DNA from 2 places in the Bacillus sp. z50 genome. Region 1 is predicted to be linked to the other one. Evidence: riboswitches for the same ligand, from Rfam matches in the RefSeq annotation. Region 1 holds a riboswitch; the other holds the start of a gene.
What was found. A riboswitch is a leader RNA that binds a small molecule or an ion and turns the genes downstream of it on or off. The one in region 1 is predicted to bind lysine.

Region 1 (16,015 bases):
GGGTGTTTTCTTTAATAATTGCAAATAATCACCGAATGTCCCTTCCCACTTCAGCTTTTCCTCTTCTTCTCTAAATTGTTCTATTTTTTTAATGATATCCATTCAGTATTAATCCTCCCCTAGCTGTGATTCAGCTGCTACTAATACTGTATGCACGTATATAGGCAAACATGTGTAAGCCCCTTAAGAATCCATAATGAATTACCATTTTATAATTTTCTAAAATATTCTTAGTGGAGAAAAAATTAACTTATATGGTATACTTTTTCCAAAGCATTCATACAAGGAGGATCATCCAATGAAACTTGCCATTATTATTGCCGTATCCCTAGCATTCCTCGCAGCCATCTTCACCGGCGGCTACAATGATAAAACTAACTAAAAAGCTGAAACGACTGCATTAAGGAACAAAGACTAAAATAATCATGTCCCATAGCAACAAAACACAAAATACCCTTCACTTTGAGATAAAAGTGAGGGGTATTTTGTGTTTTTATTTATTTGAGCGCAAAGTGTTTAGATTTAACAAAATCCATCATAAATTCACGTTGTTTACTAGTTAACATACCAACGACTTGCTCTGTCCATCTATCTTTTCTCAATCCGTTTGTACGCTCATTATAGTAAGCAGAGATAATTTCGTTGTATTCTTCGAGTTCTGCTTGCTTGTCCTCGTATTCATTCTCATGAAAGACTGCTTTCAGCGGTAAGCGCGGTTTAAGATCAGATTCATGATCTGGATAGCCAATAGCCATTCCAAAGAGTGGAATAACACGATCAGGCAATTTTAAAAGCTCAGATACCTTTTCGATATTGTTCCGTATACCACCGATGTAACAAATACCAAGATCCATAGACTCAGCTGCAATAGCAGCATTTTGTGCAGCCAAGGCTGTATCAATTAACGCAATCATGAATGTTTCCATGCTTTCCAGATTGTGATCCATATTCATACCTTCCATATCAGCAGCCATCTTATGGCGATGATAATCGGCGCAAAACATTAGAAAATATCCATTGTGTTCAACATACGATTGTCCACCTGCCAGCTCCGCTAATTGTCTCTTCTTACTTTGATCACTGACCCCAATGATTGAATAAGCTTGAACAAAACTCGATGTGGATGCAGACTGGGCTGCACTTATAATTGTTTCAACCTGCTCCCTTGAGAGAGATTTTTCTTTAAATTTACGAATCGATCGGTGATTATTTAATAGGTTAATCGTTTCATTCACTGGACTCAGCTCCTTTATAACGTAGTACAAATATAACAAATTATAGAAGTGTTATCTAAAATTTTGTTTAACTCTTTATAAAACAAAAACTTCTCTAGAAAGAGAAGTTATGTCAAATGAATATAATTTTGTTGGCGTAAAGCTTCATAGATAACAATTGCTGCTGTATTCGATAAATTAAGCGAACGAACATGAGTATCATTCATAGGTAAACGCAATCCTCTTTCAGGATGTTCCTCTAATAAATGCTTTGGCAGACCTGTCGTTTCTCGGCCGAAGATAAAGTAGTAATCTTTATTGGTATCTTCATATGAGATATCACTATGATAATTCTTCGCAAATTTTGTGATATAAAAGAACTCTCCACCACTGTTCTTTTCAAAAAATTCTTCAATTGAAGCATAATAAATAATAGTTACATGCTCCCAATAATCAAGGCCGGCACGCTTTAAAGCTTTATCGTCAGTGGAAAAGCCCAAAGGACGGATTAAATGCAGGGTTGTATCTGTAGCTGCACATGTACGGGCAATATTCCCCGTATTTGCCGGGATTAATGGTTGGTATAAAACAATATGTAAAGACACTTTTCCTCACCTCTGGTTAGTATAAGCAGCCTTCATTATAACACTATTTCTCTTTTTCCAAAAATGGAAGACCTAATTCGTTATTATATGAAAATATTTATATTGGATATTAGGCGTATAGGCAGTAGAATCTTCATAATTCCAGTATCTCATACGGCTGTTCGTTGTATGAGCATTCACCAAAGGGTAGCCATATTCATCCTTTCCGGTCACAATCGTATTATGATTAAACCTGCCATCCCCTTCAAAATCATAACAAATAATATCTCCAATCATTAATTGGGAAGGATTCTTTACTTCCTTCGTCCAAGAAGCTGCCTTTAACATGAGCATAAAAGCATGTGCCACTGTCCAACTAAAGCTCCAATTGCTTTTTCCTTCTATCCACCACCCCTTTGAACGATTAGGTTTACCCCACATCGGTATACCACCGGCATATAAACATTGAGATATAAAATTCGTACAATCATCGGTGAATTGTGGATAGGTGGGATTAAAGGAATTCCACCATCTCTCGGCGTATTGAACCGCCTTTAACCGATTATAGGCAATCTTGGCACGCGAGGAAGTAAGATCTAAACTCCTCAGGAGGTCTTGTTCCATTATTTGAGGCTTAACATTTAATTTCTGATCTATCAAGAGTTTAGTTTCTTTAAAGGAAGCTTTACGAAGCTCCACATGTTCTTCCATGTAAAATTGTGTCCCTTGCTTCATTACAAGCTTCCAATGAGTCTCATATATAGCATCGACGACATCTTCCCGCTCCTTGATTTTTTTCACATGCCCTTTTGCCATGACCTTCACTATTTCTCCATTGCGTTTACGCATGCCTTCCTGCTTCTTCAATAAGGTTTCCATATTATCTGTCTTATTTGAGGATGTATTCTCTTTGAGTTTTTGTATCCTCTCCTCGACCAGTTTTTGCAGTTTCTCTTTCATCCATTCATCCACTCCTTCTCTAAAAAGTATGATGAATGACTAAAATACATACAAAAAACCGGAGTAAAAAGCTACTCCGGTAACATAAGACGTTCTAAGGCATTATTTATTTCAGCCACTACCATCTGATCGGTCTCTTCTTTTAAACAATCCTTTAATACAGCCATTGCTTCCTCGGTACCTATTTTTCCAAGCGCCCATGCTGCTGTACCTCTGATAACAGGCCTAGGATCCTTTTGCAGCAATTCTTTAATTGAAGCAACACTTTCTGAATCCTTAAAATGTGCCAATGCGATAATCGCATTTCTTTGAATGGGCATCTTCCCACGCCAAGAACCTGAAACACTGCCAAACTTCTCTTTAAACTGGCGGTTGCTCAAGCTTAAAAGGGAGACCAGCTGAGGTTTTGCCAACTCAGGATCAGACTCACATTCAGGGTGATTATGAAAATCTATACGGCGATTATAAGGACATGATGTCTGACAGGAATCACATCCATATACTCTGTTACCCATTTTATCTCTGAATTCATAAGGAATCATATCCTTCGTTTGAGTCAGAAAGGATATACATCTCTTTGCATTAATCTGTCCTCCTTGAACCAACGCACCGGTAGGACAGGCATCCAAACATTTTGTACATGTTCCGCACAAATCCTCCATTGGAGTATCCGGAGGAAATGGAATGCTTGTAATCATTTCGCCAAGGTACATATATGAACCAAATTCTTCGTTTAAAATCGAACAATTTTTGCCGCTCCAGCCTATACCAGCCCGCTCTGCTACGGCCCGATCAACCAGCTCACCTGTATCTACCATAGAGGATAAATAAGAATTCGGCATGCGCTCTAAAATAAAAGCTTCAAGCTTCTTCAGGCGATCTTTCACCACATAGTGATAATCTTGCCCCCAAGAAGAGCGGCTAAAAATGCCACGTCTATCCCCCACCTTACTTTTAGGTGCATCTTTGAGTTTAGATGGATAAGCTACAGCAATAGCTATAATAGATTGTGCTTCTGGCATTAGCCTTCTTGGATTAGTCCTCTTATCTAAATCTGGCTCTTCAAAACCCGATGCAAAATTGAGGTTCTGTTGATCAATCAGTCGTTTCTTTAAAACCTGGAAAGGATCAGCTGATGTAAATCCAATTTGATCAATCCCTATTGTCTTGCTATATTCGATAAGCTCATCTTTGAGTATTTGAAAATCCATCTTAGCCTCTCCTTTCTCTGGAAAATGAATAACTTTTATATGTATGGTAAACTATATCCAATCATTTTGGAGGTGTAAATTTATGCAAATTCATGTAGATCGCCAGATATTCGCAAAGGCCGGCGATGTAAAAATCGGTATTATCCGCTATCAAGGAATTGTTGCTGATGCCATTCCCCCGATGCTAGTAGGACGCCTTCAGCTCTATATTGAACATTTACATACTGAACTAGAGAGTAAATCCTTGAATGCATACGAAGGGATTGTATCATGGAGGAAAGTATTTAAACAAACTGGAAGTGATCCATCTCGTTACCGTCCCTCAGTAGAATCCTTACTTAGACGCGTCAAAAAAGAAGCATACACGCCGTCAGGCAACTCAGCGATTGCTCTCAATAATTTTTTCTCCCTGCAATATACTTGTCCATTAGGAATATATGATTTATCAGCTGTGAAAGGTGATGTAGAATTTCGAATTGGTGTTGCTGAGGATACCTATGAGGGATTAAATGGCCGTGTAAATAAATCGGAGGGTATTATAGGTTCTTTTGATCAAATAGGCCCTTTTGGTAGCCCGTATGTTGATTCTGTACGCACAAGTGTGGATGACCATACTTCAGATGCACTGCATATCATTTATTTTTATCCCGAAATCACCATTGAACAAGCACAGCAAATGATGGGCGCGATATCCAAGATGTTCATTCAAGTCCATGGAGGGGAATCTGCCATCCATCTACTGAGCCAAGAATGCAATACTATCAAAATATAAAAAACGCAATGCTTCGTACTCCTAAGTTACGAAACACTGCGTTGTTAACAATTCAAGAGCGGGTGAAGGGAATCGAACCCTCATCATCAGCTTGGAAGGCTGAGGTTTTACCACTAAACTACACCCGCAAAGAAGATAAATATTATACTAGCAGAAAGTTCACCTGATTTCAACCTTTTTTCGACAAAAATCGCATTTTTTTATTTACTTAAAAAGTGACGCCCTTATTTAGTAGGCGTCACTTTTCCCTTATTCTTTTAAGCTTCGATTTCTTTTCGCCTCGTGTTTTGCATAATTTACAAAACAGAAAGCAGATTCAAAAACACCTAATTTCTCTACTTGGCGATATAACGACCAGATTCTTGATGCCGTTTGGTAATTGTTTTTTTCCAAAACATCATTGCTTTTTCTAAGATAAACATAGACATTTTTTAGTCTCTTCGCTTTAAATCCTCTTTTCAATATAGAAAGCCAAAGGGCGAAGTCTTCAGGAATATCTCGGTTATGTACTAATTGAATTTTCCCAACCTTATATTTATCAATCATGACAGTCGAGCAGCCAATAGCTGTTGTATCTCTTAACAAATCTTGATATGTAAGATGAACCGGCATCTCAATAACAGGTTCATATGCTTGGTTCTCCTCATCAATAAACTGATAATCAGTGTAACTAAATGCCAAGTTATGCGCTTCCATGAATTCAAGCTGCTTTTCCAATTTATTCGGTGCCCATAAATCTTTGCTGTTTAGAAAGGCAATATAATGTCCTTTGGCTGCCTGAATAGCCATGTTTCTGGCTTTGCCCGGACCGACATTTTCCTGCAGGGTAATTAATTTAATTCTGGAATCATCCATTAGATACTCTTTTATCATATCCTTGCTATTGTCAGTCGAAGCATCATCAACAATAATTAATTCCCAGTTTTCATAGGTTTGTTTTTTAACTGATTCTATGGTTTGACGAATAAAAACCTTTGAATTATAGCTTGGCATGATAATAGATACCAATGACCTAAATGGAATACTGCTTCTCACGATTCCTCACCCTCCTGATAAAATTTATCCTAAAAGTTATAAAACTCTCCGAATAGTAAATTATTATATAAATATAATAATATTTATCCGTTTTATTCATGTATTAAACACTTCAGATGGGTTTTTCAGACTCTATCCAGACTTTATACATGTCCTATTTACTGAAATAACCAACATGGATTATAATGGAAATACAAGGTGCTTAAGGGTGTGTTTAAATGAAAACTATTATTCAATCATTGGTTGTTTCATTTGTGATTCATATAATCTATATTGGTGGATCCCTAATCGTAGGCTATATAACTATAAAGACTTATAAACCCGATATTAAAGATGAATGGGAAAATGTAAAAATGCTACAAAGTGAAGTGGCTTTTGGAACAGTTGGTTCTCCTTTGTTTTTTCTAATTACCTTCATCGCCGTTGCCTTGATATGCGGAATAATCATTACTACTATTAGGAAATTTGTGCGGATAAAATAAATCAATTCTTTACATGATAGTGAAAGGGGGAAACCCACAATTATCATGGGAGCTTTTTCAATTTTTTATCTTAGCTAATTTTTTACAAAGAAGAGAGTATAAAAATGAACCTTATTAAATATTTAGGTATACAATGTCTACTAATTGGCATGATTATCCTGACTAATTTTTATTTAGACAGTTATATTAGTAAGCCATTTACTTACACGGATTTACTAGCAATAATAATTGGAATTTCTATACTAATCCTTACTTTACATCTTTCTGATAAGTTAAAAAAACGTCTGAAATCTATTTCTTTATTTTATAAAATATCCCTTTCCATATTAGCCATTTTTATTGCAATTATTTATATAGGTCTTATAACAGGAGAAATACAATTTTAACCCTTTTCAACAAAAATTTAAGTAGAGCATTTTATGGTTCAAACATCACATTATTAGTTAAAGAGACAAAAAGAAAAGGATGGCCGGTATCCAGCCATCCTATCTATTAATGAATAATACTGTTTTCTAATTGCTCCTGCTTTTTGGGCTTAGATACCCATACAAAAGATGCCAGCAAGATAACGACCGTGATCAATCCCATCGGCGTACTTCCTGTAAATCCAAGGACAATATACCCTACCATAGCTATACCCGCACTGATTAAAGCATATGGGATTTGCGTCATCACGTGATCAATATGATTCGCACAGGCACCAGTAGAAGAAAGAATGGTTGTATCAGAAATCGGTGAGCAATGGTCACCAAATACCGCACCAGCCAATACAGCCGCCATTGCCGGCAATATCATCGAAATATCTGTTGCTGCCGTGATTTCTCCTGCAATCGGGAGCAGTATACCAAATGATCCCCATGAGGTACCCGTAGCAAATGTCATCAATCCGGCTATTAAAAATAAAAGTAATGGCAGAAAGGATACATTTAAGTTTAAATCCTGTACAAGTCCAGCCAAATACTGGCCCGTTCCAAGCCTGCCGATTAAATCAACGATTGTCCAGGCAAATAATAAAATATAAACCGCTGGCAGCATGGAGCCGATTCCGTGTTTTACTCCTACTGTGAAAACCTTTAAAGAAATTCCATGCAAAATAAAAACTTGTCGTAAAAACATAATAAACGTTACAATAATTCCGATTGTACCACCCAGAACCAATGATTTAGTGACATTAGTATTTTCAAAAATGGTGAGAAGTGTTGCATGTCCAGAAACTGCCTGATAACCTGTCCAAAGCATCGCAGCCACTGTACCTACAATAAGAGTTACAATGGGGATTACCAAATCTCCAACCCTTCCAGTTGTACTTCTCGGTAAATCTTCTTTTAATTCACCTGGAACTGTCTTGGATGGATTATAAAGAATACCTTCTTTTACCGCTCTATCCTCATGTACTTTCATCGAACCAATATTCCAATTTCGATAGATCACAATGAACACCATTGCCAACGCCGCAATCGCATAAAAATTCATTGGAATCATTTGAATGAACGCTGATAAGGAACTGTATTCTGTCACCCCATGAGTGATGAAAATTCCTCCAATCAGTGCAATAATATAAGCCCCCCAACTGGATACTGGCATGATTACACAGATGGGAGCTGAGGTAGAATCAATCAAATAGGCAAGCTTCGCTCTCGGTATTTGATGTCTATCTGTAATCGGACGTGATACTTGACCAACCGCCAGAGCATTAAAATAATCATCAATAAAGATGAGTATTCCAAGCAAGGCAGCTACCAGCTGAGCCCCAACTCTTGTTTTAACATGCTTCATCGCCCATTCACCAAAAGCACGGCTCCCACCGGAAATTGAAATGAAAGCCGTAATGATGCCAAGGATGAGCAAAAATAAAATAATATATATATTGGATACATTGAGTGATCCATCTGATATAAAGATTCCTTTTACTGCTTCCCATATAAGGACACATGTCTCACCAATATTAAAATCAGCAAGCATTAAAGCTGATGCTACAATCCCCACACCAAGTGAAAGCAAAACCTTCCTTGTTATAGCCACCATTAGAATTGCCAATAGTGGGGGAATAAGCGTATAAACTGTCGACTCCATTCCTTTTTTCCTCCTCCAAATAAATAAGGGGAACTCGTCGTGAGTGCTGACCCTTGCGCTCTTACCTTTTATGCAAAAGAAAATAAAGAAGGGCTGCAATAGAGAAATATCTACCGCAGCCCTGTATCAGCTTTTCTTTCTCCATCACGACCTGTAGCTCCTCATTATAAGAACCTCTTATAATGACAGTGTTGCTTTTATTTAAAACAACCCCAGCAAATTCATTTCTGACTAATCAACTTGCTTCGGCAGTTTCCCCTTTCGGCTATGCTCTCTGTTGTCATCCTCACATAGCTTACTCTTGAATCCTGCGCCTCTACCCCATCGGAATGATAAGGTACTATCTAATTGTTATTCTAATATAACAGATTACATTCCTGTTCACAATGTGGAATAGATGTGTATTTTTTTACAATTATCTGATTAATTATTAGGATGAAGCCTGACTCAATTGCTTAACGAGTAACCCGATCGATAACATGTTAGGCTAATTAATCCAATCCTCTCGTTCCTGTAACCCACACAAAACTAAAACTCCCCTGTAAAAGTTTACAGAGGAGTGATTCACCTTTAATGTCCGCCAAGATAGGCCATCTTTACTTTTTCACTTGAGGTTAACTCATCTGCCGAACCCGAGAGGACGATTTTGCCGGTCTCCACTACATAGGCACGGTTGGCAATCGATAGTGCCAAATTAGCATTTTGTTCAACTAAAAGAATAGTTGTTCCCGCATTATTTATTTCTTCAATTATGCGGAAAATTGTTTTAACCAGTAGTGGAGCCAATCCCATGGAAGGTTCATCGAGTAAAAGCAATTTGGGCTTAGCCATTAATGCCCTTCCCATTGCGAGCATTTGTTGTTCTCCACCTGACAATGTTCCTGCCGGCTGTTTAAGACGTTCGTTCATCCTTGGAAAAAGATCAAATACCTTCTCCATATCCTCTTTAATCCCAGCTCGATCCCTACGTAAATAAGCACCAAGCTGTAAATTTTCTTCCACTGTCATATTGGCAAAAACCCGCCGTCCTTCTGGTACATGTGAGATTCCCTGCTTTACAATCACTTGAGCTGCTTTTCCACCTATGGATTTACCCTGATACATGATTTGACCCTGCTTCGGTTTAAGTAAACCTGAAACAGTTTTAAGTAGTGTACTTTTTCCAGCCCCATTTGCACCGATTAAGGTAACAATTTCCCCTTCGTCAATATGAAAAGAGACACCTTTTAATGCCTGAATATTTCCATAGTAAACGTTAATATCTTCAACCTTCAGCATCAGGAAACCTCCTCGCCAAGATAAGCCTCTATAACCTTAGGATTATTGCGGACTTCATCCGGTGTACCGTGTGCGATTAATTGTCCATGATCAAGTACATAAATACGTTCACATACCCCCATCACAAGCTGCATATCATGCTCAATCAAAAGTACAGTTAAATCAAATTTTTCACGTATTAAGCTGATTAACTCCATCAGCTGACTTGTTTCCTTCGGATTCATACCCGCTGCCGGTTCATCCAGCAGCAGTAACCGCGGACCCGTTGCTAGGGCTCTGGCTATTTCAAGTCTGCGTTGCATTCCATATGGAAGATTCTTGGCCTTTTCATCACGATAAGAATCCAGATTAAATATTTTCAGGAAATCTACAGCCTTTTGGTCCATTTCCAATTCTCCCGAAAAATGATTAGGCATTCGTATAATTGAACTGAGCATAGAATGTTTAGCCTGTGAATGATAAGCAACTTTGACATTATCTATGACAGATAAATCTCCAAACAAGCGAATATTTTGGAATGTCCTGCTAATTCCCTTTCTTGTAATTTTATAAGGCGGTAATTTGTTAAGCTTATCGTCGTTTAAATGAATGGTTCCTTCTGATGGTACGTACACACCAGTTAAAAGGTTGAAAAAGGTGGTTTTCCCTGCTCCATTCGGTCCTATTAAGCCGCACAGTTCACCGGGATACAGCTCCATAGATACATCTGCTACAGCCTTTAACCCTCCGAAATGAATTCCAATTTGGTCAACCTTAAGCAGTGGTTTGGTGGTTTGCATCCTTCATGCCTCCTTTTGTCTTCCTTTTGAAAAATGAGGTAATTTCTTTTGTACCCATCAATCCCTGCGGTCTGTACAGCATTGTCACAATTAGGATAATACTGTAAAGAATCATCCGCGTATCAGAATAATCTGATAGGAAGGAAGAAATTAATGTAAGGAGAATTGCTGCAATCACAGAACCTGACATACTGCCCAATCCCCCAAGCACGACGAATATTAAAATATCAAACGACCGAAGGAAACCAAAGGTTGACGGATTAATAATATAAAAGTTATGAGCATATAACCCACCGGCAATCCCAGCAAAAAAGGCACCAATGACAAAGGCAGCCACCTTATAATAGGTTGTGTTAATACCCATGGAATCAGCTGCTGTTTCATCTTCCCTCACAGATATACAAGCACGACCGTGAGTAGAATTAGTGAAATTCCGAATGACGATAATGGTCACTAGTAAGCAGGCAAAAACCCAAGGCCAGGTTGTCATTTGCGTGACCATCATCCCTCTTGCCCCACCAACGGAGTCCATATTAAGAAAAACAATACGAACTATTTCTCCAAACCCAAGAGTGGCAATCGCCAAATAATCTCCCTTTAAACGCAAGCTCGGGATCCCGATAAGCATGCCTACCAAGGCCGCTGCAATCCCTCCCATTAATAAGGCAGATAAGAATGAGACCTCTAGCATCATAGACATGACAGCAGAAGCATATGCCCCAATTGCCAGAAAGCCAGCATGTCCAATCGAGAACTGGCCCGTAATTCCAATAATTAGATGCAAACTAACTGCCAGAATAATATTAATTCCAATTGTCACAATAAGATTAGTATTAAAAGCATTTAAATATCCGCCTGAAATAAGAACCTGTACCACGATAAACAAGACGAATGAGAGTAAAATAGAGAGCCAAAAACCTTTAACCTTCTTAAGAATTGCCATCGCCATGTCTCCCTTACACTTTTTCTCTTCTGTTTTTTCCGAACAAGCCCTGCGGCATAAAAATTAATATCAAGATGAGGACAACAAATGCAGCTGCATCCCTCCATAAGGATAAACCGGAGGCACTTACCAACCCCTCTACTACACCAAGCAACAGACCGCCTACCATGGCACCTGGAATAATGCCAATCCCTCCAAGGACCGCGGCGACGAAAGCCTTAAGTCCCGGCATTACTCCCATTAATGGCTCTATTTTTGTATAGTAGGTCCCAAATATAACACCCGCTGCTCCCGCAAGTGCTGATCCGATTGCGAACGTAGCAGAAATTGTATTGTTTACGCTGATTCCCATTAATTTAGCAGCATCTGCATCAAATGAAACTGCACGCATCGCCCGGCCAATTTTAGTTTTATGAACAACAAATTGCAGAACGATCATCAAGAAGAGTGAAACACCCAAAATCATCAGCGATTGACTTTTTATCGTAACACCAAAGATATCTATTGAATCTGCTGGCAGAACATTATTTGGATATGCTTCAGGCTGCGCTCCCCTGATTTGGATCATCCCGTTTTCGATTAATAAGGAAACCCCAATGGCCGTAATGAGTGCCGCAATACGAGTCGCATTACGCAGAGGCTTGTACGCAATCCGTTCAATCAAAACTCCAAAGATAGCACAGGCAACCATGGCAAGAAGCAGTGCGGGAAAAAAAGATAATTCCATAAACGTAATCGCATAAAAGCCGATGAAGGCTCCAACCATAAATACATCGCCATGTGCAAAATTAATCAATTTTACAATTCCATACACCATCGTATAACCGAGCGCTATTAACGCGTAAATACTGCCAAGTGATATCCCATTTACAAGTTGCTGAATAAATTCCATAACCTTAGACTCCCCTCGGTCATTATTTCAAAAATAGGAAGCTTTATCACAAAGCTTCCTATTCCTCATTCTTATGGATTTACCTTTGTTTCAAAAACTTGCTCACCATTTTCATATTTTAAAATGGCCGCAGATTTAACCGGATTATGATTTTTATCCATCGTTAAATTCCCCGATACAAGCTGTAAATCTTTTGTTTCAGCAAGTGCATCTTTAATTTTTTCCGGTGTTGCGTCATCTCCTGCGCGTTTTATCGAATCTGCAATGAAGTAGGCTGTGTCATAACCAAGTGCTGCAAAGGCGTCCGGTGATTTATCTTTATATTTCTTTTTAAATGCCGATACAAAATCCTGGATTTTTTTGTCCGGATCTCCAGCAGAATAATGGTTCGTGATAAAGGTATTATTCAGCGCTTCCTTACCGGCAATTTCTAGTAACTTAGGAGAATCCCAACCGTCTCCTCCCATAACTGGAACTTCAATTCCTGACTCACGTGCTTGTTTTAAAATTAATCCAACTTCTTCATAGAATGCTGGAACAAAAACAAAGTCCGGATTTGCTTTTTTGATTCTTGTCAATGTTGATTGGAAATCGGTATCTTTTTGCAGGAATGCTTCTTCTGCTACAATTTGACCGCCTGCTTTTGTAAATGCATCTTTAAATGCTGCAGCTAGCCCCTTGGAATAGTCACTGGAGCTATCAATATAGATAGCAGCTGTTTTTGCATCTAATTCCTGCTGAGCAAAATTCGCTGCAACTGTTCCCTGGAACGGATCAATGAAACACGTTCTAAAAACATATTCATTAACCTTGCCATCCTTCGAAGTAATCGTTTCGTTCGTCCCTGTAGGTGTAATTAATGGAACTTTGTTATCATTGGCAACCTGGACCTGCGCCAATGTATTTGTACTTGTCGCCGCACCAATCATGACATCCACCTTATCCTGGCTGGCAAGCTTGATTGCTCCGGTCGTTGCTTCTGCTGCATCTGACTTGTTATCATATTTTACTATTTTCAGTTTTTTGCCACCGACACCTTCTTTGTTTATTTCTTCAAGTGCCAGATCCATCCCTTCCACAATGGATTGACCATAGGATGCCCCACCGCCAGTTAACTCAAGGTTGGCTCCAATTTTAATCGTATCTCCTTTTTCTCCGCCGCCTGATTTCTCTCCACCGCAGCCGGCCAAAACACCCATACCTAATGATAATGAAAGAATAATACCAGCTAGTTTCTTCTTTTTCATTACACATGCCCCCTATTTTTCTTATAGATAAAGATATGAAACGGTGATTTGATTGAAAGATTAAAATATTCTGAATATAGTTTAACCCCTACTGGAAAATATGTACATATATTTTTTTATTTTAAAATCTGCTAACTGTTATCCTATAAATTCACTTAAATCTATAGGGATAATCAGTAAAATATTAAATACGCTAGCTGGATAAAGATGTTTTCAGCTCAAGAATACAGGAATGAAAAATATAACCAACACGTTAGGAGGCGACAATATGACAGACAAAAATAACACTGAAGGATTACGAGAACTCGAAAGAAAAGTTCAAAACAGTCAGAAGAAGCCAGAAAACGCAATTGATAAAGGCCGTAAACCGGATCAACAAAATCGCCTAAAGAACCAAGAAACTAGACTGCCTTAAATTATATTAAAACTGAAGAAACCCAGTCTCTTGACTGGGTTCTCTTTTATGTATGAAATGCCTACTTTTTTTAATATTCCTTAAAATCATCCACAAATCATAATTTTCTTTTTAGAGTGCATATATTATTGGTAGTTCATCTCTTAAAAAAATGTTCAGGGATTATGTTATAAAGGAATGGCTGAACTATCTTTGTATGTTTTCTATTAATTTCAACACTACCTCTATTATAATATTGAATTACCTCAATCCATAACTCTTCCATTTAAAAAAACTACCCCACTAAAGTAACTCTTTTTTCCTAAACCTAACAAAATCCAAAACTAAATAGTAACCCAGGAATTGCATTCTTTTATAAACTTAATATACAGTTAAAATATAGAGAATTTATAGTACTTGTAAAAGAAAGGTTATTTTATGTATAAGATTAATGCTGTTTCTAAATTATTAGATATGCCAACTGTTACTATTCGATCATGGGAAACCCGTTATCATGCTATTACTCCGAAACGTACTGAATCGGGTCATAGAGTATATACAGAAGAAAATGTAAATGATTTAAAATGGCTCAAAAAACAGGTTCAGGATCATAAGATGAGCGTCAGCCAGGCAGTTCAGCTTCTGAAAATCCACAAAGGTGAAATTGAAAAGGAGCAATTAATCGACAACACGATTAATCATTCATTTGAAGCGCAAATTAATGAATTATTTGAAGCAACGCTACATTTTGATTCCGAGAGATGCAATCAGCTCTTTGATTTATATTTTTCTCAATTTCATTATAAAACGGTCTTTTATTCAATTGTCGTCCCACTTATGTATAAAGTTGGAGATGCTTGGGAAAAGGGAGAGTTGTCTGTTATTAAGGAGCATATGATCAGTAATATTGTGCTTCAGCGTGCCATTAATTTTTTTACGATTTTCCATTCATCCCCCATTCTACCCAAAGTGATTGCCATTTGTCCGGAAGGGGAGCATCATCAACTTGGATTAATCCTCTTTACTCTCTTTTTAAAAGAGCAGCATTATCCAGTCTATTATATAGGCGCCGATACACCACTTGATGGGTTGGATGAGTTGATTAAGGAAAAAGATATTGAGATAGTGGCCATTTCTATCTCCAGTGATGAACACGAACTGAAGGCCCAAAAATATATAGATATTCTTTATAAGCAAAATCCAAAGTTAAAATTCATCATCGGCGGTTTAGGAATTAAAGAAAGCAAAAAACAAGAACCTCGCTGGGATGTATCTCCGTTTGACAAAGACTGGCTGAACATCATGAGTCAGATTAATGATTATAAAAATTAAATACTTACTTCATGCCCCAATTCCTGTTGGGGCATTTTTCTTTTCATAATTAAAGTTACCTCAAATTCAATTATTTGCTATTATTATATTTTTCTTATACATTATCTATATATTAATTATATTTTAAATACAAATAATGTGAGGATGGGGTACATGTTTTTAGCCTGGAATGAAATAAAGAATAATAAACTTCGCTTTTTATTAATTGTCGGTGTTTTAACACTCGTTTCCTACCTAGTATTCTTTTTATCCGGATTAGCTAATGGGCTTGAAAACCTAAATAAAGAAGCCGTTGATAAATGGGAGGCAGATGGAGTCATACTGACGGATGAATCAGATATAAATCTCCCGCAATCAACTTTGGCAATCGGCGATTTTGAGGGGGACGGTACAGATGAATACGCCATTTTGTCTCAAGTAAACTCCATCGCAAAAACAGATGATATAAAAGCAAATGTCTCTCTTTTTGGCATCAATGAAGATGAATTTATTATGCCTGATATAAGTGAAGGGAAGGCTTTTAGTAAAACGGGGGAAGTAATAGCCGATGATTCTCTCAAAGATGAAGGGTTTAAAATGGGCGATGAATTGAGCCTTTCTTCTACGGACATCACTCTTACGATTACCGGATTCACTGAGGATGCAAAATTTAATGCTGCACCAGTATTGTATGGATCACTGGAAACGATACAGGAAGTTCGTTTTGGTGATGCAGCAGAGCAAAAAGATGATCAAATTAATGGTTATGTCATTCGTACAGATAACTTAGAAAGCGTCGCTGTCGACGATTCACTTAGTGTTGTTTCAACACAAACATTT
Region 2 (16,015 bases), on a different contig from region 1:
CATGAGAGACTATTTTATAAAAGGAACAAATATGAAACTTCCAACACTTTTTATGCTGCATGGTACAGGTGGAACAGAGCATGATTTATTGCCAATTGCTAAATTAATTTCACCTGAGTCCTCCATTTTAAGTGTCCGAGGCAACGTTTCGGAAAATGGAATGCCAAGGTTCTTTAAAAGATTGGCTGAAGGTGTTTTTGATGTTGAAGATTTAAAGTTTCGTACAATGGAACTAAACGATTATTTAAACGAAGCCTCATTTAAGTATGGGTTTGACCGAAACAATGTGTTGGCAATCGGTTATTCAAATGGAGCAAATATAGCTGCCAGTATGCTTTTTCACTACCAACATGTATTAAAAGGAGCTATTTTGCATCATCCTATGGTTCCTTTAAGAGGAATAAAGCTGCCAGAAATGGAACGTCTGCCAATCTTTATAGGAGCTGGCAAAAACGATCCAATTTGTTCACCAGAAGAAACAAAAGAACTGAGTGAAATGCTGAAGGCTGCCGGAGCCAAAGTAGAAGTTTATTGGGAACAAAATGGACACCAGCTGACACAATCAGAGGTAGAGGCTGCAGGATTATGGTTTTCTCAGCAATTTAAATAAATTGGAGATGATTAGATGATATCCCTAAATCCAACCGAAATGAGTGAGCGAGAGAATTATACCTTTTTAACAGGGGCAATCGTTCCTAGACCGATTGCCATTATCTCAACCATTTCTAACGAAGGAATTATGAACATTGCACCTTTTAGTTATTTTACGATCGTTAGTTCAAATCCCCCACTGATTGCTGTATCAATCCAGCGAAGGAATGGCGAAAGAAAGGATACAGCAAGAAATGCAATCGATTCGGGAGAATTTGTCCTACATATTACAGATGAAGAAAACGTGGAGGGAGCGAATTGGACAGCAGCTGAATTGCCTCCGGACCAAAGTGAATTAGAAGGATCTCCCTTTCAAACAGTAGATAGTGTTCATGTACGAGTCCCAGGGCTTAGCCCTGCGAAAATTCGGATGGAATGTACCGTACATAAAGTAATACCGCTTGGAGGCCATACCGCAGAAGATGCAGGTTGTGATCTATTAATCGGTAATATTGTTTTTTATCATATAGATGAAGCCATCTACAAGGATGGTACAATCCGTACAGAATTACTCAAGCCTGTTTCCCGGCTTGCTGGCCAAAATTTTATGAAGATTGGTGAACAATTTAAACTGGAAAGACCAAAATAATAGAGTACAGAACTTCCCACTTCGAGTAGGGAGGTTTTTTTATGGGGTCTTTTGGTAATATAAAAGGTCTAAAAGACTACAAAAGATAAGTTTTTCTTTAACTAAGTCATAAGATTTTCTTATTAAAAATTAAAAAAAGGTACAAAATATCTAATTAATTTACAAATTTGTTAAATTACTAGAAGGACTTTCACTAAATATTCAGAATATATAATCAGTATACGAGTGGTTGCGCTTTCATAACCACCTTAATATAGATAAATCAGACTAGTGGGGGTAATGAATGAACGCTTTAGGTAATGGGAATCGGATGTCAGAACTCGGTCGCAGGAGAGGTTTTTGGATCTCATTAATTGCTGTTTTACTGGTACCGTTAGTTTATGGATTAATTATGCTAACGCCAAGTTGGGGACCATATGATAATCTTTCAAACTTACCGGTCGCAGTTGTGAATAATGATTCAGGTACTGTAACAGATGGCAAGGAAGTCAATGTTGGCAGAGACTTGGTAGCGAAACTTAAAGACGGGAATGACCTGGGATGGAGATTTGTCAGTAAGGAACAAGCGAATCGCGGACTTAATGATAATGAATATTATATGGTAATTGAGATTCCTGAAGACTTTTCCCAAAAGGTAGCAACCGTAATGGATGAAAATCCGGAAAAACCGGAACTAAAGTATACGCAGAATGAAGGTCTGCATTTTATAGCTGCAACAGCAACGAAAACAGCTATAGGAACAATTAAAGAGCAGCTTGCTGATACAATCACCGCTACCTATACGAGCACAGTTTTTGCTCAGCTTGGTGATGTAGCAGAAGGATTTAAATCCGGTGAAGAAGGTTCAACAAAGCTTCATGAAGGCTCTGTTAAACTAAAGGAGGGTACTGGAACCCTACTGGATTCATTAACAACAAAAACAGGAGATATTCAGAAGCTGGCAGACGGTTCAAAGGAACTTGAACAGGGACTCGGTCAATTGAATGGAACGATGGCTGGAAAATCAGCTGATATCACAAGATTGGCAAATGGAGCAGCCCAGGTTAGTGATGGTTCAGGCCTTATTTATTCATCCGTAAGTGGTAAGACCGGCGATATCAATACACTTGCAAGTGGGTCGAAGCAGGTTGAGGATGGGTTGGGCCAGTTGAATGGCACTATGGCAGGAAGTTCAGCTAGTATTGCAATGCTTGCTGATGGAGCAGCTGATCTCAGAGACGGCTCAGGTTTAATTTATTCAACAGTGGGCGGTAAGGCCGCTGAAATTCAACAACTAGCAGACGGATCAAAGACAATTGAAGATGGTTTAGGGACATTGTCAGGAACATTTAGTGGGAAGGCGAAGGATATTGAAGCACTTGCAAAAGGATCCAAAGATCTTAAAGATGGATCAGATTATCTTTATTCCCAGCTTAATGGCAATAAAGATAGTATTGCAAAGTTGGCTGCTGGTGGAGCAGCCATATATGATGGGACTGAAAAGTTGAAAAAAGGTACTTCTGATATGTTGGTTGGTTTACAATCAGCTCAATCAGGAGTCAAACAATTAAATGGTAGTATGCCTGAATTGGAAAATGGAAGTGCTAAAATTTCTGGAGGTTTAAATAAATTAGCTGAAAATACACCTAAATTAGCAGATGGATCGGCAAGGGTAGCCGCCGGTATTGAAGAATTGGCTAAAAAAATCCCTGGTATAGAACTTTCCCCTGATTATCAATTGTTATTAGCAGGGGCTAAAGAAGTAGCCGCAGGGATGAGTGAAGTAAATCAGGGGATAATAGCGGAAAACGGTCTCAATGCTGGTGCAGCTTCATTGGCTTCAGGTATTTCTAAAAAGCTTAAACCAGGTGTAGAAGAGTTAAATGCTGCATTTGAAAATCAAATCATACCGGGTCAAAAGGGTATTGTTCAAGGAGCATCAGAATTAACAGTAGGTGCAGAACAAATAAAATCTGGTACGGATTCCGTAAGTACAAATTGGGGAGTAATCACTAATGGTGTAGGTGAAATTAATGGTGGCCTTACCACAGTAGCTGCCGGAAATCAATCAGTTAACGAAGGCTGGAAAACCGCAGTAGACGGATCCAAACGTCTTTATGACGGGTCTAAACAAGTAGCAGCAGGCACAGGGTCAGTTAACACTGCATGGGGTACGTTAACAACATCGTTAAATACGCTAAATAAAGGTGCTGTGCAAGTGGCAGACGGTAATGCTACGGTTAACGATGGCTGGAAAACCGCAGTAGCAGGTTCTAAACAGCTTTATGATGGTTCCAAGCAAGTGGCAGACGGAACAGCAACAGTAAATAGTGCATGGGGTACATTGTCAACATCTTTGAATACGTTGAAAAATGGTGCTGCTGAAGTGGCTGGTGGTAATGCCACAGTGAATGCAGGCTGGAAAACAGCTGTTGATGGATCTAAGCAACTATTTGACGGTTCAAAGCAAGTAGCTGATGGTAACGCAACAGTTAATACTGGCTGGGGTACGATGAAGGAAGGCGTGACTGAAATTGATAAAGGTGTCGGTCAAATCAAAGACGGTACACTTGAATTATCCAACGGCTTAGGTGACGGAGCAGAAAAAACGGCAGGTATAAATGCTACTGATGAAACGATTAGCATGTTCTCCTCGCCGGTTGAGCTGATCGATTCGAAAATTAATAGTTATTCGTATTATCGTTATGCAAATGCTCCATATGTATTATCGTTAGCATTATTTGTGGGTGTTTTATTAATGATGTTGGTTGTTGGGGTTAGAAAACCAATGGATGCAGCTATCTCAAACTTCGCATGGTATTCCAAAAGATTTGGTTTACTCGCTTTATTGGTAGCTGGTCAGGCGATTCTTCTTTCTGGATTTACCATATTCTTTGTTAATTCAGGATTTGCGAATAGTCTTTTGCTCATCTTGTTTGCTGTATTGGCGAGTATTTCATTTATGTCAATTGTGTTCTTCTTGACTATGCTTGCCGGCAACATTGGTTTGTTTATAGGTGTGGCACTTTTGATTATGCAGCTTTCTACTACCGGATCTGCATTGCCAATCGATATGCTGCCTGAATATTTACGTGATCTAAGCACTGTCCTACCGATGACTTATTCGATTGCGGGATTCCGTGCATTGGTATCTCTGGATGACTTCGGTATGATGTTTGCAAATGCAATGATACTAGTTGTCTTCCTGGTTCTGTTTGCTGGACTATCTGTTGGATTATCCTTTTTCAAGAAGAATGAATCAGCAGGGGATGCAGAAATAGTACGTTAATCATAATCATATAAATCCCTTTTAGTAGAAGAATACATAGATTATATGTATTCTATATTGAAAGGGATTTTTCCTTATGAATAAGGGGTCTGAATGGGAGAGATTAGATTGGAACAGAAAATATTACCGGCAGCTTCAAATATGAAGGACTTTGAAAGGTTTTTACATTCAGGATTTAAAACAGGTGTTATTTTAGAAACTCATCTGGGACAAATCAAACATATTACTCAAATGGCCAAAATGGCAGATAAACAGTTGTTCTTTCATGTGGATTTAATCAATGGTCTAAAGAATGATGAATATGGTACTCAATATCTTTGTCAGGAGTTTAAACCGTTTGGTGTCATATCCACAAAATCAGCGGTTATCCAAGAAGCAAAAAAACATCAGGCAATAGCTGTGCAGCGAATCTTTATGATTGATAGCCATGCGCTCGAACGCAGCTATAAGATGGTCAAAAAATCACAGCCTGATTATATTGAAGTACTACCGGGCGCACTTCCTAATATGATTAAGGAAGTTGCAGGGGAAATTCAGCTGCCGATCTTTGCGGGTGGTTTAATTCGAACAGTTGAAGAAGCGAAAGAAGCAATTGAAGCTGGCGCTGTCTCGATAACCTCTTCTAAACGAGAACTTTGGCAGTATTTTGCAGGGGAATGAGTCGAATTCCCTATTTATTTCTTTTTATTGGACAGCGTTTACAAATAGTTTTACACTGTGTTTAAGTTAATAAGTATGTGAAAAGACATGGAGACACAGGTGGCAGTATTCCTTAATAAGTAGGAATGCTTTAGTGCTTGTTTCTCCATTTTTTTTGATTTTATATGATAGGGAGATGGAAGGAATGACACCATTTTGGGGTGAATTAGTAGGTACGATGATTTTGATAGTTTTCGGAGCTGGAGCGTGTGCCGGAGCCAACTTAACTAAATCTTATGCAAAGGATGCTGGATGGATTGTTATTACCATTGCCTGGGGGCTTGGTGTTACATTAGGCGTTTTTGCAGTCGGCGGTATTAGCGGTGCTCATTTAAATCCTGCTGTTACATTTGGTCTTGCGTTTAGCGGAGATTTTGCTTGGGCAGATGTACCAGGATATATTTTGGCGCAAATGATTGGAGTAATGATTGGGGCTACTCTTATTTATTTACAATACTTACCGCATTGGAAAGCGACTGAAGATTCAGGGACAAAATTAGGAGTTTTCGCAACTGGTCCAGCTATTCCTCATACATTTTCAAATTTACTTAGTGAAATTATAGGAACATTTATTTTATTGCTAGGTCTGCAATTCATTGGAGCAAATGATTTTACGGAAGGCTTAAATCCATTCGCAGTCGGTCTTTTAATTGTAGGAATCGGTATGGCTCTTGGGGGAACAACTGGTTATGCCATTAATCCGGCACGTGATTTAGGTCCGCGTATTGCACATGCGATTCTTCCGATAGCAGGGAAAGGCCCATCTAATTGGGGATATGCTTGGATTCCGGTTGTAGGACCCATTCTTGGCGGATCCTTGGGGGCATTGTTCCATAAAGCGGTCTTCAATAATACGCTGACAGGCGCTTTCTGGGCAGTATTAGCTGGTACTGTAGTTATCTTGGTAATCGCTTATTTTATGACTAATAAAGATTCAGAACAAGCACTACGACAAGCTAATGATCCAGTAAAAGCAAGGTTATAAGTTACTAACTTTAAAGAAATCGATTATAATATAAAAATTAGTAGATGGGAGATGAAAAAAATGGAGAAATATATTTTATCAATTGATCAGGGGACTACTAGTTCCAGAGCTATTTTATTCAATAAAAAAGGGGAAATTGTACATAGTGCTCAAAAGGAATTTACACAGTACTTTCCAAAGCCGGGCTGGGTGGAGCATAATGCCAACGAAATTTGGGGTTCAGTGCTTGCTGTTATTGCGGGCTGTCTTTCAGAATCAGGTATAGAGGCAACGGATATTGAAGGAATCGGAATTACAAATCAGCGTGAAACAGCGGTGGTTTGGAATAAAGAAACAGGTCAACCTATTTATAATGCGATAGTTTGGCAATCCCGCCAGACAAGAGATATATGTGAGGAATTGAAAAGCGCTGGCCATAATGATCTTTTTCATTCTAAAACCGGTTTGTTAATAGATGCCTATTTTTCTGGCACAAAAGTTAAGTGGATCCTTGATAATGTAGAAGGTGCACGTGATTTAGCCAATGAAGGAAAATTGTTATTCGGGACAATTGATACATGGCTAATCTGGAAGCTATCCGGCGGTAAAGCTCACGTAACTGATTATTCCAATGCTTCAAGAACAATGATGTACAATATTTATGACCTTGAGTGGGATGATGAATTATTGGAGATATTGGATGTTCCGAAATCCATGCTTCCAGAAGTGCGTCCGTCCTCTGAGGTATATGCACAAACGATTGATTATCACTTCTTTGGTAAGAGTATACCTATTGCAGGTATTGCTGGTGACCAACAGGCAGCATTGTTTGGCCAGGCATGTTTTGAAAAAGGAATGGCTAAAAACACATATGGAACAGGCTGCTTTATGCTCATGAATACAGGTGAAAAACCGGTTAAATCTGAAAAAGGATTATTGACCACTTTAGCCTGGGGATTAAACGGTAAAGTTGAATATGCATTGGAAGGTAGTATCTTTGTAGCGGGTTCTGCTGTTCAATGGCTCCGAGACGGATTAAGGATGCTTAAGGATGCTGCTGATAGTGAAACATATTGCCGGGCAGTGGACTCTACGGATGGCGTGTATGTCGTTCCAGCCTTCGTAGGTCTCGGTACTCCATATTGGGATAGTGATGCAAGAGGAGCGGTCTTCGGTCTGACAAGAGGGACTACAAAGGATCACTTTATCAGAGCAACCGTTGAATCTTTAGCCTACCAAACAAAAGCTGTTATTGATGCAATGGAAGAGGAATCCGGAATTGAATTGAAAACATTGCGTGCCGATGGCGGTGCTGTTAAGAATTCATTCTTGATGGAATTCCAGAGTGATATCTTAAACGTGCCGGTTGAAATACCAAAAATTAATGAAACGACTGCCCTTGGAGCTGCTTATTTAGCTGGGCTGGCTGTTGGATTCTGGGAAAGCCAGGATGAAATTGCTGCGCAATGGATCATTGATAAATCATATGAACCGACTATGGAACAAGAGAAACGTAATGAATTGGTTGATGGTTGGGAAAGAGCGGTTGCAAGTACCAGAACCTTTAAATGATAATTCAATTTTGTATGAGTTTTTCTCAAAAAATGATATAATGAAAATAAGTTAATATAAGGTTAGAGATTTTAAGAGACCGCGAGTACATTCCTTTAAATAAGGGTAATGTATTTTGTGGTCTCTTTTTATTATCTCAATAGCACTTATCAACAGAGGAGGAACAAGAGGATGGGTTTAAATAGTTTAAATAGACATGAATATAAAAATAAATTACAAAACACACATTTCGATGTGCTTGTCATTGGTGGAGGAATTACCGGAGCAGGGATTGCTTTAGATGCAGCTACAAGAGGGATGAAGGTGGGCCTAGTTGAAATGCAGGATTTTGCAGCCGGTACATCAAGCCGTTCAACCAAGCTGGTTCACGGTGGATTGCGCTATCTAAAGCAATTGCAAGTAGGAGTAGTTGCAGAGGTTGGGAAAGAAAGGGCTATTGTTTACGAAAATGGTCCTCATGTTACAACACCTGAATGGATGTTATTACCCTTCCATGAAGGCGGTACATTTGGTAAATTTACTACTTCCATTGGCTTACAGATGTATGATTTTCTTGCTGGAGTGAAAAAGGAAGAACGCCGCACTATGCTTACAGTAGATGAAACAATTGAAAAAGCTCCATTGGTTAGAAAAGATGGCTTAAAGGGTGGGGGCTACTATGTTGAATACAGAACCGATGATGCCCGCCTGACGATGGAAGTCATGAAAGAAGCGTTTGAACAAGGAGCAAGCTTACTGAATTATGCCAAGGTCGAGGATTTAATCTATGAAAATGGAAAAATAGTAGGTGTAAATGTTAAGGATATATTGGATGAGGATTCCTTCCAAATTAAAGCTAGGAAGATTATAAATGCAACGGGTCCATGGGTAGACTTTATACGTGAAAAAGACAATTCTAAAAAAGGTAAAGTGCTTCAGCTTACTAAAGGTGCACACATAGTGATTGACCAATCCCGTTTCCCTTTGAAACAAGCGGTTTATTTTGATACCCCTGATGGAAGAATGGTATTCGCGATTCCGCGTGAAGGGAAAGCCTATGTTGGGACAACAGATACATTCTATGGTCAAGATCCAATCAATCCAAAAATGACTGATCAAGACAGAGATTATATATTGGATGCTATTAACTATATGTTCCCTTCAGTAAACGTTACTAAAGAGGATGTGGAATCCAGTTGGGCTGGAGTGCGCCCATTAATCAGCCAGGAGGGGAAAGGTGCTTCTGAGATATCCAGGAAAGATGAAACATGGGTATCTGATTCTGGGTTAATTACGATTGCAGGCGGAAAATTGACAGGATATCGTAAAATGGCTGAAACCGTTTTGGATTTAGTAGCTAAACAATTCAGAGATGAAGGATATAAACATTTCGGTAGCTGCTATACTGAAAAAATGCCGATATCCGGCGGCCGTGTTGGAGGCTCAACGAAATTTAGTTCATATATAAGCAAAACTAAAGAAAAAGCAATCGGAACCGGGTTATCAGATACAGAAGCAAGAGAGATTATTTCAACATATGGATCCAATGCTCCGCTTCTGTTTGAAATAGCCCGAAAAAACAAAGAAAAAGCGAGCGAAATAGGGCTGCCATTACCAGTATTGGCTAAATTGGGCTATGCAATTGAATATGAATTGGCTTATACGCCGCTTGATTTCTTTAATCGCAGAACTGGCATGGTCCTATTTGATATTAAGCATGTTCATGAATACAAAGATCAAGTGATTTCGTATATGAAAAAAGTACTGCATTGGACTGAACAGCAAACAGAAATGTATACTAAAGAGCTTGAAACTGAATTGCATGATGCTGCGTATCCACAATCCGAGCTGGTTACGAATTAATATAAATACGGATAAATGACCCCACTTCCTTGAAATATAGGTTGTGGGTTTTTTTTTAAGATTCAATATCTTTAAAAAGGGGAATAGAAATGAAACAGAAACTATTAGTTTATTTAACACGGGATGGGGGCAGTCAAGATGAATGAAATTCAAGGAAATAAGAAAAATGAATGGATGATTTATACCGGATCTTATGCAGAAGCAACAAGTACGGGTATTCATCTATTCAAATTGAACGTGAAAGAAAAAAAACTTGACTTAGTTGAGAAATATACGGGTATTGAAAATCCTTCCTTTCTTGTTATAAATAAAGCTCAGACCCATTTATACGCGGTAAGTGAAGTTGAGTATGGGATGGTTGTCTCTTATGCAATCAATCGGCAATCCGAACAGATTAGAGAGTTAAATCGCAAATCTACGAATGGGATGGCACCTTGCTATGTCAGTCTTAGTGAAAATGAATCTTGTTTATACATTAGTAATTATGGTGGCACGGTAACTAGGATAGAACTACAAGAGGACGGAACACTTGGAGAACATACGACAACAAATGAACATGTTGGATCAGGGGTTTGGGCAGACAGACAGGATGCACCGCATGCTCACTCAATCGTACCGGTACCGAATTCCTCCGTTGTAGTTGCAGCAGATTTAGGTACTGATAAAATTTATGTATACGATGATAAGGATTTTGCCAATTTGGCTAAAATGTCTACTATTCCTGGATCGGGTCCAAGACATTTTGCCTTTCACCCTACATTGCCAATCATGTATGTCATCCAGGAATTAAGCAATACAATCGCAGTATTTGAATTAAATGACCAACATATACCGGATTCTCTTCTAGGGGTGGTTACTACATTGCCGGATGATTACAAAGAGGAAAATACAGCAGCCGATTTGCATATTTCAGAGGATGGCCAATTCTTATATGCCTCAAATAGAGGGCATGACAGTATTGCAACGTACAAAGTGGCAGAATCAGGTATACCGGAAATTATCGCATTTACACATACGGAAGGACAGGGACCGAGAAATTTCGAGTTAATAGACGAAGAAAAAGTACTCATTGCAGCAAATGAGCAAAGTGATTCATTAGTTTTATTTGAAATTAATAAAGAAGGTATTCCAACCTTTACAGGGAATACGATTTCTCTTTCGAAACCCGTTTGTGTTCAAGCGATTGCAAGAAATCATGAATGATACAAAAATAGCTGGTTTGGATTCTCCCAAACCAGCTGTTATTTAATTGGATTGTTCTTTTAAAGACTGTGTATAAGCCGTAAAGATACCTAATACAATAATAGCCATTCCGCCGTTTAATAGGGAGTATTGCAAATCCCAATGGCCTGCATATAAATTTTTAATAGACAACACGCTGATTAACACAAGCATTAATGTAATTAAAATATTGTATGCTTTCATTCGTGAATCAACACCCCTTGATTTGTAATTGATCTTTTTCATAGATTTTATTTTACTATGGTTTAGGTATAAAATAAAAAAAGTATAATTTTGTCTTTTTTTGTTATTTTTTATTGGGTATACTTTGGGTCGCTCCTCAATCAATTGTTTCTATCAGATTTTCTATCGTTTCTTTTTGCAAGGGTCCGATCATTCGCTTTTGAATGATGCCGTTAGAGTCAATGAAATAACTGGTTGGGATCGTTATAATTTTATATAATTTAGCAATAGTACCCGTTTGGTCCAGTAATACAGGATACTTGATCTTATACATATCTTGGAAGGTTTGAACGGCTTGCTTGTTTTTTTCTGAATAGGTCATATTCACGCTTAATACAGTGATCTTCCCCATTTTATGTTCACTATAAAATTCATTGAGATCTGGTATCTCTAATTTGCAGGGAGGGCACCAGCTTGCCCAAAAGTTTAATAAAACTTTTTGACCGCGATAATCAGATAATTTTATGGTTTTTCCGTCCGGAGTTTTTAATTCGAAATCAGGTGCAGATTGACCTTCCTTAATTCCTGTTTGAGTCAAAACAGGTATAGATTCCTCTGTAATAGGCTCTTTTTGTGTCTGCGTGTAAATAAATAAAAATATAAATAAAAAGAATGGAGCAAGAATGGCAATTGTTTTATTCTTCAATATGGATGAGGCCTCCTGATGTCCGTTTTTATTTAATAGAAAGTATTTGCCAGTCGTGAAAAAAATAATCAATAGGCGTCAAATTGTGTTAAGTTGTTTATAAAAATATGAATAAAGGTAAGAATCTAGTATTGAGCTTTTAGGGAAGTGAGGGAAGATAGATGTTTTATATAGGAGTTGATATAGGAACCACGAGTACAAAGGCTGTATTATTTTCGGGAGACGCATCTGTGCTCAGCAGCTATCATGTAGAGTACCCATTATATAGCCCGACTCCACTTACAGCAGAGCAGAATCCGGATGAGATCTTTCATGCTGTACTTAATGCAATAAGAGGAGTAATGGTCCAAAGCCAAATAAATCCTGATGAACTGTCGTTAGTATCCTTTAGCTCGGCTATGCACAGCGTAATTGCGGTTGAGGAAAATGGGAATCCATTAACTCAATGCATTACATGGGCTGACAGCCGTTCAAAGAAGTGGTCCGACTATATTAAAAATGAGAGGAATGGACAAAACATTTATCGGAGAACTGGAACGCCAATCCATCCGATGTCTCCTCTAACAAAAATCACTTGGTTGGTGAATGATTATCCCGAATTAGTGAGTAGGACATATAAATTCATTTCCATTAAAGAATATGTTTTCTATAAATTATTTGGGCAATATGTGATTGATTATTCGGTTGCTTCAGCAACAGGAATGTTTCATCTTAAAAATTTAGAATGGGATTCTGAGGCATTGGCAATCGCGGGTATTACAGAGACCCATTTGTCTAAACCAGTACCAACTACATATTATTTATCTGGCATGGACTCCGCCTATGCTGCGGATATGGGGCTGTTGCCGGATACTCCATTTGTAATAGGAGCCAGTGATGGCGTTCTCTCCAATCTGGGTGTCAATGCGATTGATCCAGGGATTGTAGCAGTCACGATTGGAACGAGCGGAGCCATTCGTACGGTAACAGATAGGCCGATTACGGATGAAAAGGGCCGAATTTTTTGTTATGCATTGACGGATAAGCATTGGGTGATTGGCGGACCAGTTAATAATGGAGGTATGACTTTTAGATGGCTAAGAGATGAGCTGGCTTCAGCGGAAGTAGAAACAGCTAAACGCCTCGGAATTGACTCATATGAAGTACTCACCAAGATAGCATCAAAAGTAGCGCCGGGGGCAGATGGACTACTATTCCACCCATATTTAGCTGGAGAGAGAGCGCCCATTTGGAACCCTGATGCCAGAGGATCGTTCTTTGGCTTGGGACTTCATCATAAAAAGGAACATATGGTCAGAGCGGTGCTTGAAGGAGTCATTTTTAATCTCTATACAGTCTTATTAGCTTTGCAGGAATTGATAGGTGTGCCAAGTAAAATCAGGGCAACGGGGGGATTTGCGCGCTCGGAGTTATGGAGGCAAATGCTTGCGGATATTTTTAATCAGGAAGTAGATGTGCCAGAAAGCTTTGAAAGCTCTTGTTTAGGAGCAGTTGTACTCGGCAGATATGCACTCGGTGAAATTGAAGACCTATCCGTTGTATCAAATTATGTGGGAACTACACATGTCCATACGCCGGTTAAAGCAAATGTAGAAAGATACGAGGAATTACTGCCAATTTACATCAATATATACAGAAAATTGGAGACTGAATATAGCAGTATAGCAGCTTTCCAAAACAAATGGATTAATCATAAATAAGTTGATTTGAAAATAACATTGTCGAATAATATTGACAGCATTCGCGTTTTCACTGTATCCTTTATACAGGAATAATTTAATTTAATACAAATCCTCATCGGACTAAAAGATGAGGTAGAGGTCGCGGATTTTATTAGTAAACTAAAAAGAGAGCCGGAAAGCTTGCTGACTTTAGTTGAAAGGAAAATCTGCCGAAGCGCTCTTTTTTTCCGAAGAGAGCAGCTGGGACTGTATCCGAATAGGTGCAGGACTGTCATGGAATATATACATCGCGATATGTATATATTCCATGGAGAACTATCCATTTATTGTCTGGTGTGGCTAATCATAAAATGTTGCACACCTTAACAATAAGGTGTGTTTTTTATTTAGTTTATTTACACAGAAATGGATAATTCAAAAATAGAGAGTAACATGACAGCTTTGGAAGGGGAATTATCGTGCACAATAAGAAGCAACTGGGTTTTTGGATTTTAACGGCATTTGTAGTCGGCAATATGGTTGGGTCTGGTATTTTTATGTTGCCGCGTACGCTGGCAGAAGTAGCTAGTCCTGCCGGAGTAATTATGGCATGGGGATTAACAGGATTGGGTGTACTAACTATTGCGCTGGTTTTTGGGAATCTGGCTGTTCGTAAGCCACATTTAACAGGTGGCCCTCAGATTTATGCTAAGGAATTGTTCAAGGAAAATTCTTTAGCCTCAAGATTATCCGGGTTTATGTCTACATGGGGATACTGGATTGGTAATTTTGCAGGTAATATTGCCATCATCACTACGTTTGCAGGGTATTTATCTACCTTCTTCCCAAGTTTGACTAGTACGGCTGAATTGTTCAGTATAGGGAATTTTAGTCTAAAAGTTGGCAATGCTTTAACATTCCTTGTCTGCACAATCATGCTCTGGGGCGTTCATTTCTTTATTATGCGAGGCATAGAGAATGCTGGTAAATTAAACTTTGTGGCGACTGCGGCAAAAGTACTTGGATTTGGATTATTCATTGTAATTGGGCTATTTGCCTTTGAACAATCTAATATTGTACCGTTTGCGGAAACTCGTATAATTGATGGTGAGAGTCGGGGATTACTCAGCCAGGTAAATTTTGCTGCCGTCTCAACCTTATGGGCTTTTGTAGGGGTTGAATCTGCTGTTGTATTCGCATCAAGGGCGAAGAGAAAGGCAGATGTAAAGAGAGCGACCATTTTAGGGCTATTGATTGCCCTGGCTATCTATATGGGAATCAGTACACTTGTTATGGGATTATTAACACAGGATGCACTTATCCATTCAGAAAAACCATTAATCGATGCAATTGAAACGGTGCTGGGACCTGTTGGTGGGAAAGCATTGGCGGTCATTGGATTGATCAGTTTATTTGGTTCAACAATTGGCTGGATCTTGTTAAGCGCTGAAATCCCGTATCAGGCAGCAAAACAAGGTTTATTTATCCCTAAGTTTTTACAGGTCAATAAGCGTGGGATTCCTAATTTCTCTATGATTGTTTCAAATGGTTTAGGTCAATTATTTATTTTCTCAACTATTTCAAATTCAATTGCTCATGCATTTGACTTTATTATTTATATCGCGACACTTTCTTATTTAGTGCCATATTTAATTTCCTCCTCATTCCAACTGAAATTAGTTTGGACTGGCGAGACATATAAATCTGATGAAATGCGTTCACGAATTATTGATGGTACCATAGCCATATTGGCGACGGCATATTCCATTTGGGTGATCATCAAAGGAACGGCTGATTTAAAAACATTTATTTTCGGTGTTATCCTTCTGGCAAGCGGAATCCTATTCTATCGTTTACTGCCTAAAAATATGGAGGAAGTTAAACAACACGAGAACTATTATTTGAAAAAATCTTTTTAACTGTAATAAGAAGCAAACCCATTGTTAAAAGTGGGTTTGCTTTTTTTGGTATTATTTAAAAGTAAAACGGTGTTATGAAAACTGTTATCGGGAGCAATGATAGAGTGTAATCATGTGAGTTTGATAAATTGACATACCCAATAGGGTATATTACGATTAGACTAATCGATGAACTAATGGAGGTCTATTAAAATGAAGATTTTAATTGTTGGCGGTGTGGCAGGCGGAGCATCTGCTGCGGCAAGACTGCGCCGTCTAAGCGAAAAAGATGAAATCATCATGTTTGAAAAAGGTGAATATATTTCATTTGCGAATTGTGGTCTTCCATATTATATAGGAGAAGTTATCCAAAACCGTACTAAACTGCTTGTTCAAACAGTTGAAGGAATGGGGCAACGCTATAATTTAGATATACGTAATTGGACAGAAATTATCAAAATCAATCGGGAGCAGAAGACTGTCATAGCCAGAAAAGCAATGACAGGCGAGGAATATGAGGAATCCTACGATGTGCTAATCCTATCTCCGGGTTCAAAACCGGTTAGGCCAGCCATTCCGGGAATCGATGAGGCTAAATCTGTTTATACGCTTCGGAATGTTCCTGATACGGACCGTATCAAAGAAAAGGTAGATCAGGATAAACCTGAGAAGGCTGTTATCATTGGCGGCGGGTTTATTGGGATTGAAATGGCTGAAAATTTACGGGAGCGCGGCATAGATGTAACAGTTATTGAGATGGG

Region 2: linked by a shared signal. The riboswitch ahead of AC4G3N_RS08895 (amino acid permease) and the one ahead of AC4G3N_RS17130 (Na+/H+ antiporter NhaC family protein) in region 1 are both predicted to bind lysine.

The regions. Positions count from the first base shown of each region.
Region 1 covers NZ_JBZFQL010000007.1:51,661-67,675, reverse strand. Annotated here, with positions in the region: gene AC4G3N_RS17175 (PrkA family serine protein kinase) at 1-102, opposite strand, end outside; gene nfsA (oxygen-insensitive NADPH nitroreductase) at 498-1,235, opposite strand; gene trmL (tRNA (uridine(34)/cytosine(34)/5-carboxymethylaminomethyluridine(34)-2'-O)-methyltransferase TrmL) at 1,343-1,819, opposite strand; gene AC4G3N_RS17160 (amidase domain-containing protein) at 1,892-2,758, opposite strand; gene queG (tRNA epoxyqueuosine(34) reductase QueG) at 2,830-3,969, opposite strand; gene AC4G3N_RS17150 (B3/B4 domain-containing protein) at 4,052-4,741, shown strand; tRNA gene AC4G3N_RS17145 (tRNA-Gly) at 4,799-4,869, opposite strand; gene AC4G3N_RS17140 (glycosyltransferase family 2 protein) at 4,991-5,776, opposite strand; gene AC4G3N_RS17135 (hypothetical protein) at 5,995-6,258, shown strand; gene AC4G3N_RS17130 (Na+/H+ antiporter NhaC family protein) at 6,751-8,331, opposite strand; lysine riboswitch at 8,478-8,658, opposite strand; gene AC4G3N_RS17125 (ABC transporter ATP-binding protein) at 8,902-9,609, opposite strand; gene AC4G3N_RS17120 (ABC transporter ATP-binding protein) at 9,609-10,388, opposite strand; gene AC4G3N_RS17115 (branched-chain amino acid ABC transporter permease) at 10,363-11,331, opposite strand; gene AC4G3N_RS17110 (branched-chain amino acid ABC transporter permease) at 11,345-12,223, opposite strand; gene AC4G3N_RS17105 (ABC transporter substrate-binding protein) at 12,295-13,470, opposite strand; gene AC4G3N_RS17100 (hypothetical protein) at 13,739-13,885, shown strand; gene AC4G3N_RS17095 (MerR family transcriptional regulator) at 14,303-15,196, shown strand; gene AC4G3N_RS17090 (ABC transporter permease) at 15,350-16,015, shown strand, end outside.
Region 2 covers NZ_JBZFQL010000002.1:631,231-647,245, reverse strand. Annotated here, with positions in the region: gene AC4G3N_RS08950 (alpha/beta hydrolase) at 2-610, shown strand; gene AC4G3N_RS08945 (flavin reductase family protein) at 626-1,240, shown strand; gene AC4G3N_RS08940 (YhgE/Pip family protein) at 1,524-4,508, shown strand; gene AC4G3N_RS08935 (glycerol-3-phosphate responsive antiterminator) at 4,617-5,168, shown strand; gene AC4G3N_RS08930 (MIP/aquaporin family protein) at 5,353-6,192, shown strand; gene glpK (glycerol kinase GlpK) at 6,253-7,743, shown strand; gene AC4G3N_RS08920 (glycerol-3-phosphate dehydrogenase/oxidase) at 7,915-9,585, shown strand; gene AC4G3N_RS08915 (lactonase family protein) at 9,724-10,788, shown strand; gene AC4G3N_RS08910 (hypothetical protein) at 10,831-11,010, opposite strand; gene AC4G3N_RS08905 (TlpA family protein disulfide reductase) at 11,147-11,695, opposite strand; gene gntK (gluconokinase) at 11,857-13,395, shown strand; lysine riboswitch at 13,503-13,703, shown strand; gene AC4G3N_RS08895 (amino acid permease) at 13,836-15,275, shown strand; gene cdr (CoA-disulfide reductase) at 15,468-16,015, shown strand, end outside.